Regions from separate parts of the Planomonospora antibiotica genome, predicted to be linked through region 2. Evidence: riboswitches for the same ligand, from Rfam matches in the RefSeq annotation. Region 2 holds a riboswitch; each other region holds the start of a gene.
What was found. Region 2 has a riboswitch for cobalamin ahead of IEZ06_RS07155 (ribonucleoside-diphosphate reductase subunit alpha). Riboswitches for the same ligand answer to the same signal wherever they lie in the genome.
Positions count from the first base shown of each region.

Region 1 (3,245 bases), on a different contig from region 2:
GCGGGCGGTCCCCGACCCCCAGGTCGTGGTCGAGCCGGGCCGCCTGGATCAGCGTCCAGATCTGGGCGCGGATCGCCGGTAGCTTGGCCGGGTCCATGGCCGCGATCGAGGCGTGCTCGTCGAGGAGCTGCTCCAGTCGCGCCATGTCCCCGTAGGTGTCGGCGCGGGCCATCGGCGGCACCAGGTGGTCGACCAGGGTGGCGTGGGCGCGGCGCTTGGCCTGGGTGCCCTCTCCGGGGTCGTTGACCAGGAACGGGTAGATCAGCGGCAGGTCGCCCAGGGCGGCGTCCGGGCCGCAGGAGGCGGACATGCCCGCGGACTTGCCGGGCAGCCACTCCAGGTTGCCGTGCTTGCCGACGTGCACGACCGCGTGCGCGCCGAACCCGTCGGCCAGCCACCGGTAGGCCGCCAGGTAGTGGTGGCTCGGCGGCAGGTCCGGGTCGTGGTAGATGGCGATCGGGTTCTCGCCGAAGCCGCGCGGCGGCTGGACCATCACCACGACGTTCCCGGCGCGCAGCGCGGCCAGCACGATCTCGCCCTCCGGGTCGCGGGACCGGTCGACGAACAGCTCGCCGGGCGGCGGTCCCCAGTGCGCCTCGACCCGCTCGCGCAGGTCCGCCGGGAGCGTGCCGTACCACTCGGCGTAGGTGCGCGCGGCGATGCGCACCGGGTTGCCGGCCAGCCGTTCCTCGGTGAGCCAGTCGGGGTCCTGCCCGCCCGCCGCGATCAGCGCGTGGATCAGCGCGTCGCCGTCCTGCGCGGCCACGCCGGGCAGCTCGCCCTCGGCGCCGATGTCGTAGCCGTGCCCGCGCAGCGCGGCCAGCAGCCGCACCAGGCTCGCGGGGGTGTCCAGGCCGACGGCGTTGCCGATCCGGGAGTGCTTGGTCGGGTAGGCCGAGAGCATCAGCACGATCCGCCGCTCCGCGGGCGGGACGTGCCGCAGTGCGGCGTGCCGTACGGCGATGCCGGCCACCCGCGCGGCCCGCTCGGGGTCGGCGGCGTAGACGGTGAGCCCGTCGGCGTCGGTCTCCTTGAACGAGAACGGCACGGTGATGATCCGGCCGTCGAACTCGGGGATGGCGACCTGGGTGGCGGCGTCCAGCGGAGAGAGGCCGTCGTCGCTGCCCTCCCAGGTCTCCCGGCTGCTCGTCAGGCAGAGTCCCTGCAGGATCGGCACGTCCAGCCCGGCCAGCGCCCCGACGTCCCACGCCTCGTCGTCGCCGCCGGCCGACGCGGTCGCCGGGCGGGTGCCCCCGGCCGCGAGCACCGTCACCACCAGGGCGTCGACCTGGCGCAGGGTCTCGATCAGGGCGGGCTCGGCGGCGCGCAGGGAGGCGCAGTAGACGGGCAGCGCCCGCGCGCCCGCGTCCTCGACCGCCGCGCAGAGCGTCTCGACGAACGCGGTGTTCCCGGCGACGTGGTGGGCCCGGTAGTACAGCACCCCCACGACCGGGGCTTCCCCGGCGGCGTCCCGGCGGGCCTCGCGCTCCAGCACCCCCCAGGCCGGGGTGGGCCGGGGGGCGGCGAAGCCGTGGCCGGTGAGCAGCACGGTGTCGGACAGGAACCGGTGCAGCTCGGCGAGGTTGGCCGGGCCGCCGTGGGCGAGGTAGGCGTGCGCCTCGGCGCAGACGCCGCCGGGGACCGTGGACAGCTCCATGAGCTCGGCGTCGGGCGCCTGCTCGCCGCCGAGCACGACGACGGGCCGGGGCCCGGCGAGCAGGGCGTCCAGGCCCTCCTCCCAGGCGCGGCGCCCGCCGAGCAGCCGGACCACGACCAGGTCGGCGCCCTCCAGCAGCGGCGGCAGGTCCGCGGCGACGAGCCGGGCGGGGTTGCCCAGCCGGTAGGCGGCGCCGCTCGACCGGGCGCTGAGCAGGTCGGTGTCGGAGGTGGAGAGCAGCAGGATCACGCGGCACGTCCCTGGGGACGGGGGCACGGCGAAGGGCGCACGGAGACTCTTCCTCCCTCGGGGTCCTCGCCCCGGGTCGTCGGCGGACGCGAGGGCCGGAGTCTCCTGGCTCCCGGATCGACGCTCCCCCCGGCCTTCCCGTCCGCACGCGGACAGTGGCCTGGTTGGGGGTCGCTCCCCGGTCACAGTGGCGGGACCGCGCCGGATTCACACCGGCTTCCTCCCATTGCCTTCGCTTGACCATGAGCGTACGGCAGTTCGATCGTCCGGAGGAACCCGGCGTTAGCATCCTCGGCGTGACCGTTCCCGACCTCTCCGGAACTCCCGGCATATCCGGCTCATCCGGCACACCCGGCGAGCCCGGCCTCCCCGGCCCTTCCGGCCCGCCCGGCGCACCTGGGCCCGCCGGTTCCTCCTCCCGCGCCTCCGGCGGTCCCGGGCCCTCCCACGCGCCCGGCGGACCCGGACCCGCCGGCTCCTCCCGCGCCTCCGACGGTCCCGGCTACTCCGGCGTGCCCGGCGCGTCCGGCCTCCCGGGCCGGTCACGGTCCGACGCGTGTCCCGGGGCGCTGCAGACGCACGCCGCCGCCGACGGCGGGCTGGCCCGGATCCGGGTTCCCGGCGGCCGCCTGTCCTCGGCCCGGCTGCGCGAGCTGGCCCGGGCCGCCGCCGAGTGCGGCACCGGCGTCATCGAGCTGACCTCCCGGGCGAACGTCCAGGTCCGCGGGCTGGACGAGGAGTCCGGTCTCGCGGCGCGGATGGCGGAGGCGGGCCTGCTGCCCTCGCCGACCCACGAGCGGGTCCGCAACATCCTGGCCTCCCCGCTGACCGGCTGCGACGGCCGCGGGCTGCTCGACGCGGGCCCGCTGGTCGCCGAGCTGGACCGGTCGCTGTGCGCCCGCCCGGAGCTGGCCGCCCTGCCCGGCCGGTTCCTGTTCGCCGTCGACGACGGCCGCGGCGACGTCGCCGGGCTCGGCGCCGACGCGGGGATCCTGCCGCTCGCCCCCGACCTGGCCGCGGTCCTCGTCGCGGGCGCCGACAGCGGCCTGCGCGTCCCGGTGTCCGAAGCGGTTCCCGCGCTGCTCGCGGTGGCCGGGGCGTTCCTGGCGGAGCTCGCGGACGCGGAGACCGCCGCCTGGCGGATCGGGGAGCTGCCCGGCGGTCCCGGCCGGGTCACGGCACGCGTCCGCGCCGAGGCGTCCGGCTCGGCCGTCACCCCGGCGGGCGCTTCCGCGGCGGCCCCGGCGGACACCGCGGTGCTGCGTCCCGGGACGGATGCCGGGGCGGACGCCGGGATCGGCGAGCCGGTGGAGACCCCGGCGCCGCTCACCGCGACGGG
Region 1 is NZ_BMQE01000059.1:2,494-5,738, forward strand. It holds gene cobN (cobaltochelatase subunit CobN) at 1-1,906, opposite strand, end outside; cobalamin riboswitch at 2,006-2,128, opposite strand; gene IEZ06_RS31795 (ferredoxin-like domain-containing protein) at 2,203-3,245, shown strand, end outside.
Region 1: another riboswitch for cobalamin. It lies ahead of cobN (cobaltochelatase subunit CobN); the one in region 2 lies ahead of IEZ06_RS07155 (ribonucleoside-diphosphate reductase subunit alpha).

Region 2 (3,245 bases):
GATCGCGATCAGCAGGGAGTTGCGCAGGCCGGTCTCCGCGATCCGCTCCCGCAGCGCGGTCCACTCGGGCGAGCGTGCGGCGGCGTAGTGGTCGGGGTGGAGCACCCCGTCCGCGGCCCGGGTCTCGCCGTAGGAGGGGTGCCGGCCCCGCTCGGCGGCCAGGTCGGCGGAGGTGCCGTAGGCGGCGAGCGCGATCTCCTCGGCGATCCGGGTGGACAGCTCCAGCGCCTCCGGCGAGTCGAACGGCAGGCGCAGCGCGAAGAACACGTCGGCCAGGCCCATCACGCCCAGCCCGATCGGCCGCCACCGGCGGTTGGCGGCCTCGGCCTCGGGCGTCGGGTAGAAGCCCAGGTCGATGGTCCGGTCCAGGAACCGCACGGCGGTGCGGACGGTGCGGCGCAGCCGCTCCCAGTCGAAGGCGTCCCCGGCCAGGTGGGCGGCCAGGTTCACCGAGCCGAGGTTGCAGACGGCCGTCTCGGCGTCGCTGGTGACCTCGAGGATCTCGGTGCAGAGGTTGGACAGGTGGATGACGTTCTCGGGGCAGGCGGTCTGGTTGGAGGTGCGGTTGGCCGCGTCCTTGAAGGTCATCCAGCCGTTGCCGGTCTGGGCCAGGGTCCGCATCATCCGGCCGTAGAGGGTCCGGGCCGGGACCCGCCGCACGGCCAGCCCGGCCTCCTCGGCGGCCCGGTAGGCGGCGTCGAAGGCGGGGCCGTACAGGTCGGTGAGGTGCGGGACGTCCTTGGGGTCGAACAGCGACCACGCCGCGTCCGCCTCGACGCGGCGCATGAACTCGTCCGGGACCCAGTTGGCCAGGTTGAGGTTGTGGGTGCGGCGGGCGTCCTCACCGGTGTTGTCGCGCAGCTCCAGGAACTCCTCGACGTCGGCGTGCCAGGTCTCCAGGTAGACGCAGGCCGCGCCCTTGCGCCGGCCGCCCTGGTTGACCGCGGCGACGCTGGAGTCCAGCGTGCGCAGCCACGGCACGATGCCGTTGGAGTGGCCGTTGGTGCCCCGGATCAGCGAGCCCCGCGAGCGCACCCGGGTCCAGGCGATGCCGATCCCCCCGGCGTACTTCGACAGGCGCGCGACCTGCGCGTAGCGCTCGTAGATGCCCTCCAGCTCGTCGCGCGGCGAGTCGAGCAGGAAGCACGACGACAGCTGCGGGCGGCGGGCGCCGGAGTTGAACAGGGTCGGCGAGCTCGGCAGGTAGGACAGCGTGGTCATGAGGCCGTACAGCTCGGCGGCCTCGGCCACCGTCTCCGACAGGCCGCAGGCCACCCGGAGGAAGAAGTGCTGCGGGCGCTCCAGGACCTTGCGGGTCTCCGGGTGGCGCAGCAGGTAGCGGTCGTAGACCGTGCGCAGGCCGAAGTACTCGAACCGGGTCTCCTCGCGGACCAGCGCGTCCAGCTCCGCCGCGTTGGCCGCGACGAACTCCGCCAGCCGGTCGGAGACCAGCCCGGCCGCACGGGTGGCGGCGACGGACTCCGAGAAGGTCCGCACGCCGTGCTCGGCGGCCTCGTCGGCGATCAGCCCGTCCAGCAGCCCGGCGGCGGTCCTGGAGTTCTCCGGGTCGGTGATCACCCGGGCGGCGGCCTCCTCGATGGCCAGCCGGCGGGCGTCCGGACCGGCTCCCGTCGCCGGTACGGCGCCGGCCGCCGTGCCGGTCCCCGCCCCGCCCGCGGCGTCGGCCACCGTGCCGATCGCCGTGTCGTTCGCCGTGCCGATCACTGCGCCGATCACCGTGCCGGCCGCCGTGCCGGTCGCGGCCTCTGCCATGGTCTGTGTCACGTGCCACCCCTCGCGCGCTGGAATTCCCCGTGTGTACGGCTCTCCAGGGACGGGCGCGCGTCGGAGGGCGGATCCCGGCCGCAGGAAGGGCACGCGGGAACCGCCTCGTCCGCGGGCCCTCCCTCGAGGCCCTGGACCGCTTGCGTGGCCGGGGCCGCCCCGACGGGCGGCCCGGACCGCCCTCGGGCGTCCCGGAGCCCGGTTCGGCTCCCCTTCCACGCGTCACCGGCAGGTCTTCGGACTCACGGGCGTGTTCGTGCGCTTCCTACTGGCCGTCGCTTCCCAGGTCTCCCCAGTGCCTCTGACGGCGGTCGTTCCCGTTCACCGCTGCGGGGCAGTCCCGGAATCGCACCGGGTTCCCTCTTTCCTCGCCCCGCCAGGGGCGAACCAGCAACGAGGAGGATCCTACATCTAGGGGCGGATCGCGCAACCGGCCCTACAATTTGTGTCCGATGAGCCCAGCAGGCCCAGCTCGTAGAGCACGCCCCGGGTCCGCTCGGTCTCGGTGGCGAGCCACTGCCCAAAGTCGCCGCCGCTCAGGTACACGCGCTCCCAGCCCTGGCGCGCGCACAGTTCCCGCCAGCGCGGGGAGGCGTCGATCCGGTCGCAGAGCGCGACGGCGGCCTCGCGGTCCTCGTCGCTCATCCCTCCGGGACCGAGCAGCCCGCGCCAGTCGGCGTACTCCAGCCGGACCTCCAGCTCCATGAGCGTCGGCGCCTCGATCCCGTCGATCCGGTCGCGGGAGGAGACCGCCAGCGCGCGCAGGCGCCCCGAGGCGAGGCCGGCGGCCAGCGCGCGGGCCGGGACCAGGACCGCGGCGGCCCATCCGCCGCCGAGCGCCTCGACGGCCTGGCCGGCCCCGGCGTACCCGGTGTAGTCGAGGAGGCGGGCGTCCACGCCCAGGCACTTGCCGATCATGCCGTAGAGGACGTGGTCCGGGCCGCCGGCCGACCGGCCGCCGACCACCAGCCCGGCGGGGTCCCGCCGGAGCCGGGCGGCGAAGTCCTCGAAGGAGCGCAGCGGCGAGTCGGCGGAGACCGCCAGCGCCGCCCACTCGCCGACCAGGCGGGCCAGCGGGGTGGCGGACTCGGCCAGCGGGGCGGCGCCGGACGTCTCCGCCCCGGCGACCATCGGCATCCCGGCCACCAGCAGCCCGCCCTCGCGGGTGAACGGCACACCGGAGGTCCGCGACGCGGCGAGGGCCGCGAGGGCGGCGGCCCCGGCCCCGCCCGGGTGGTTCCCCACCTCGACCGTCCGGGCCAGTCCGTCGCCGGTCAGCGCCGACGCCAGCGCCCGGGCCACCCGGTCGGCCTCCCGCCCGCGGGCGGCGGGCGCGATGACCGACAGCCTCCCCCACGCCGGAGGCCCGGCGCCGCCCGTCGCCCCGCATCCCGCCGCGGCGACCACGACTCCCGCGGTGATCCCGAAAAACCGCCTACGGTGCATAGGTGCCCCTTTCC
Region 2 is NZ_BMQE01000005.1:260,701-263,945, reverse strand. It holds gene IEZ06_RS07155 (ribonucleoside-diphosphate reductase subunit alpha) at 1-1,785, opposite strand, end outside; cobalamin riboswitch at 1,996-2,192, opposite strand; gene IEZ06_RS07150 (Bug family tripartite tricarboxylate transporter substrate binding protein) at 2,197-3,231, opposite strand.

Region 3 (3,245 bases), on a different contig from region 2:
GGGGTCGACGAGCGCCATCGCCGGGTAGCCGGTGACGCCCAGCGCCCTGCCGACCGGTCCGCCGGGCGTCTCCTCGGTGACCACCGTGGCCACCGGTTCCAGCGCCGCGCGCTTGGCCTCGAGGTCGCGTTCCGCGCCGATCAGCAGCACCAGCACCTGCTCCCCGCCTCCGGGGAAGACCTCGGCGATCTGCAGGAACTCGGGCAGCCGCTCCTCGCAGCTGCCGCAGCCCTGGGCGAAGGCGCCGAACAGGGTCGTGCTCTCGGCGAAGAAGCCCTCGTCGACCGGTGCGTCCCGGGTGGTGCGGGCGCGGAAGGCGCCCGCCTTCTCCCCGCCCGCGAGCATCACCCGGGGGAGCGCCCCCGGTCCCGGGTCCCCAGGCGCGGCCGGCGGCCCGCCGCTCCTGTGCAACCGACGGATCAGCGCCGCCGTCAGCAGCAGGTTCAGTACGCTCAACACGCCGGTTAGACCGGCGAACACCATCACGAAACCGGACATGGGACACCCCTGCGGTGAGTTCGATTCGAGCTGCGGGCGGATCGGCGGCGGTGGACGGGCTCGCCGTACCCGGCGGTCAGGCCGATGGCCGCCACCGCCCGGTGGCGGCCGGTGACGTCGTGCAGGTCCGGCGGAGGGCGCCGCGCCTCTTGTTCAGACGCGGCGCCCGGGTTCTCCCGGACGTTTCCCGTCCTGCGTCCGGCCGCCCACCGCGCGGACGGGCGGGACACGCGTACGCCGCCGGTGACCCTCACGGCGGGTGGATCGCTCCCCCCGCCGTGGTCGGCGGGCTCCGCCCGGACCCGGGATCGCGTGCTCTCCCGCTCGGACGCGATCCCCGGCCATGGCTACCCGCCGAGGCGGCGCCGACGTGTCAGCAGTGCGACTTGTCCTCGGTCCACACCTTCCTGGCGTCGAAGTCGACGCAGATGTAACGGGTGGAGATCGTCGTGGCCGGCGGCGGCGGAACACTGAAGTGGCAGTGCCCCAGCGTGCTGGAGATGGGGGTGCAGACCTTGGCCATGGCCTGCGCCTCCCCTGCGGGGACCAGGCTGCCCAGCAGCCGCTCGGTGAACGATTCGATGCTGCGAACCATCCGTCTCACCTCTCTCTAGACCGCCCCTCCCGTCCAGGAGGGGCGGGATGTTCTGACACCGGCAACCGTAGGGAGGCTCTGCATGGAGGCTGCATGGTAACGACATGGTAACGACGTGCGCCGGTTCCGCATCCCGGCCAGGAGCGTGATCCCGCAGGTATGCGGGCAGGCGAGGGAGCGGACATGCCGTGGGAGCCTGTCCGGCGAGGGCGAGGGCGAGGGCGAGGGCGGAACGGGGAAACCGGTGTGACTCCGGCGCGGTTGTCGCGCTGCGGTGGTCGGTGCGAACTCGTCGCGACAAGGGCGGCCCGGATCGTGCGCATTGATCCGTTTCATGTGATGATGGCGCGAAGGCGAGCGCGGACTGAGGAAGCCGGTGTGAATCCGGCGCGGTCCCGCCACTGTGATCGGCGAGCGGATCCCCACCACGCCACCGCCCCTGCCCGGGGTGGGAAGGCGGGGACGAGCAGCGACCCGAGAGCCAGGAGACTCACGCGGTCGCCTCCTCGATGAACTGGGGCGGATCTCCCCGGAGAGGAGCGGGCTCCGGTGCCCGCTGGGCCGGTGGCCGCGCCGAGAGGCTTCTCGGCGTTCCCTCTCCCGGATCCGCCCCGTTGTGCAGATTCCGTGAGAGGAACACTTCATGACGGGCAGACGTCCCGCGTCCCTCCTGCTCGCCCTCCTGGTATCCGGAGCGCTGGCCGCCTGCGGCGGCACCCCGGCCGGTGACGCCCCGGCCGCAGCCCAGGCGGCCGCCGCGCCCGCGGGCTTCCCGGTCACCCTGGACAACTGCGGTGTACGGACGACCTACGAGCGGCCGCCGCGGCGGGCGATCTCGATGAACCAGCACGCCACCGAGGTGATGCTGGCCCTGGGGCTGGAGAAGTCGATGATCGGCACCGCCTATCTCGACGACAAGGTGCTGCCGGAGTACCAGGCGGCCTACGACGCGATCAAGGTGGTCGCGAAGGAGTACCCGGCCTATGAGGCCCTGCTGGCCGAAGAGCCCGACTTCGTCTACGGCGGCTTCGCCAGCACCTTCGACGAGAAGGAGGGCCGCGGCCGGGACGTCCTGCACAAGGCCGGCATCAAGACGTACCTGAACGTCGAGGAGTGCGCCAAGGGCCCGGTGGCCATGGAGCTGATGGACACCGAGATCCGCAACGTCGCGAAGATCTTCGGCGTGCCCGGCCGGGCCGAGCCGCTGCTCACCGAGCTGCACACCGCTCTGTCCGGAGTACGGGAGAAGCTGGCGGGGGCGGCGCCGGTGAAGCTGTTCGTCTACGACAGCGGCGACAGGACCGCCTTCACCGCCGGCGGCAAGGGCATCGGCAACGAGATCATCACGCTGGCCGGGGCGGAGAACATCTTCGCCGACCTCGACAAGGTGTGGGGCGACGTCTCCTTCGAGCAGGTCGCCGAGCGCGCGCCCGACTGGATCGTCATCTACGACTACGGCAGCCAGTCCGTGGAAGCCAAGAAGAAGTTCCTACTGGACAACCCGGCGCTCAAGGACGTGCCGGCGATCAAGAACAAGCGGTTCGCGGTGCTGCCGCTGTCGTCGGTGGTGCTCGGGGTCCGGGCACCGGGGGCGGTCGAGGCGCTGGCCGGGCAGCTGCACGCCGACCGGTTCGAGTGAGCGGGCTGACCGCGGGCGCCGTACTGCCCGCCCGGCGCCCGGGCCTGCCGTACCCGGTCGTGCTCGGTCTGCTGCTCGCGCTGCTGGGCGCGGCGGCGACGGCCGCCGTCGCGGCCGGGTCGGTCACGCTCCCGGCGGGACAGGTATGGGGCATCCTGCTGCACCGGGTGCACCCGGCGCTGGCCGAGCCGACCTGGACCGCCGTGCGGGAGACCATCGTCATGGACGTGCGACTGCCGCGTGTCCTGCTGGCGGCGGTGATCGGCGCAGGCCTGTCGGTGTGCGGCATGGCCCTGCAGGCCCTGGTCCGCAACCCCCTGGCCGACCCCATGCTGCTGGGCGTGTCCTCCGGAGCCGGCGTCGGCGCGGTCAGCGTGGTGGTGTTCGGCCTGACCGTGTTCGGCGTGTTCTCGCTGCCCGTCGCCGCGTTCCTCGGAGCCCTGGCAGCCCTGGTGGCGGTGTACTTCCTGGCACGCTCCGGCGGCCGGATGACCACGGTCCGGCTGGTGCTGG
Region 3 is NZ_BMQE01000024.1:48,421-51,665, reverse strand. It holds gene IEZ06_RS21500 (TlpA family protein disulfide reductase) at 1-498, opposite strand, end outside; gene IEZ06_RS21495 (hypothetical protein) at 872-1,093, opposite strand; cobalamin riboswitch at 1,417-1,610, shown strand; gene IEZ06_RS21490 (ABC transporter substrate-binding protein) at 1,737-2,732, shown strand; gene IEZ06_RS21485 (FecCD family ABC transporter permease) at 2,738-3,245, shown strand, end outside.
Region 3: another riboswitch for cobalamin. It lies ahead of IEZ06_RS21490 (ABC transporter substrate-binding protein); the one in region 2 lies ahead of IEZ06_RS07155 (ribonucleoside-diphosphate reductase subunit alpha).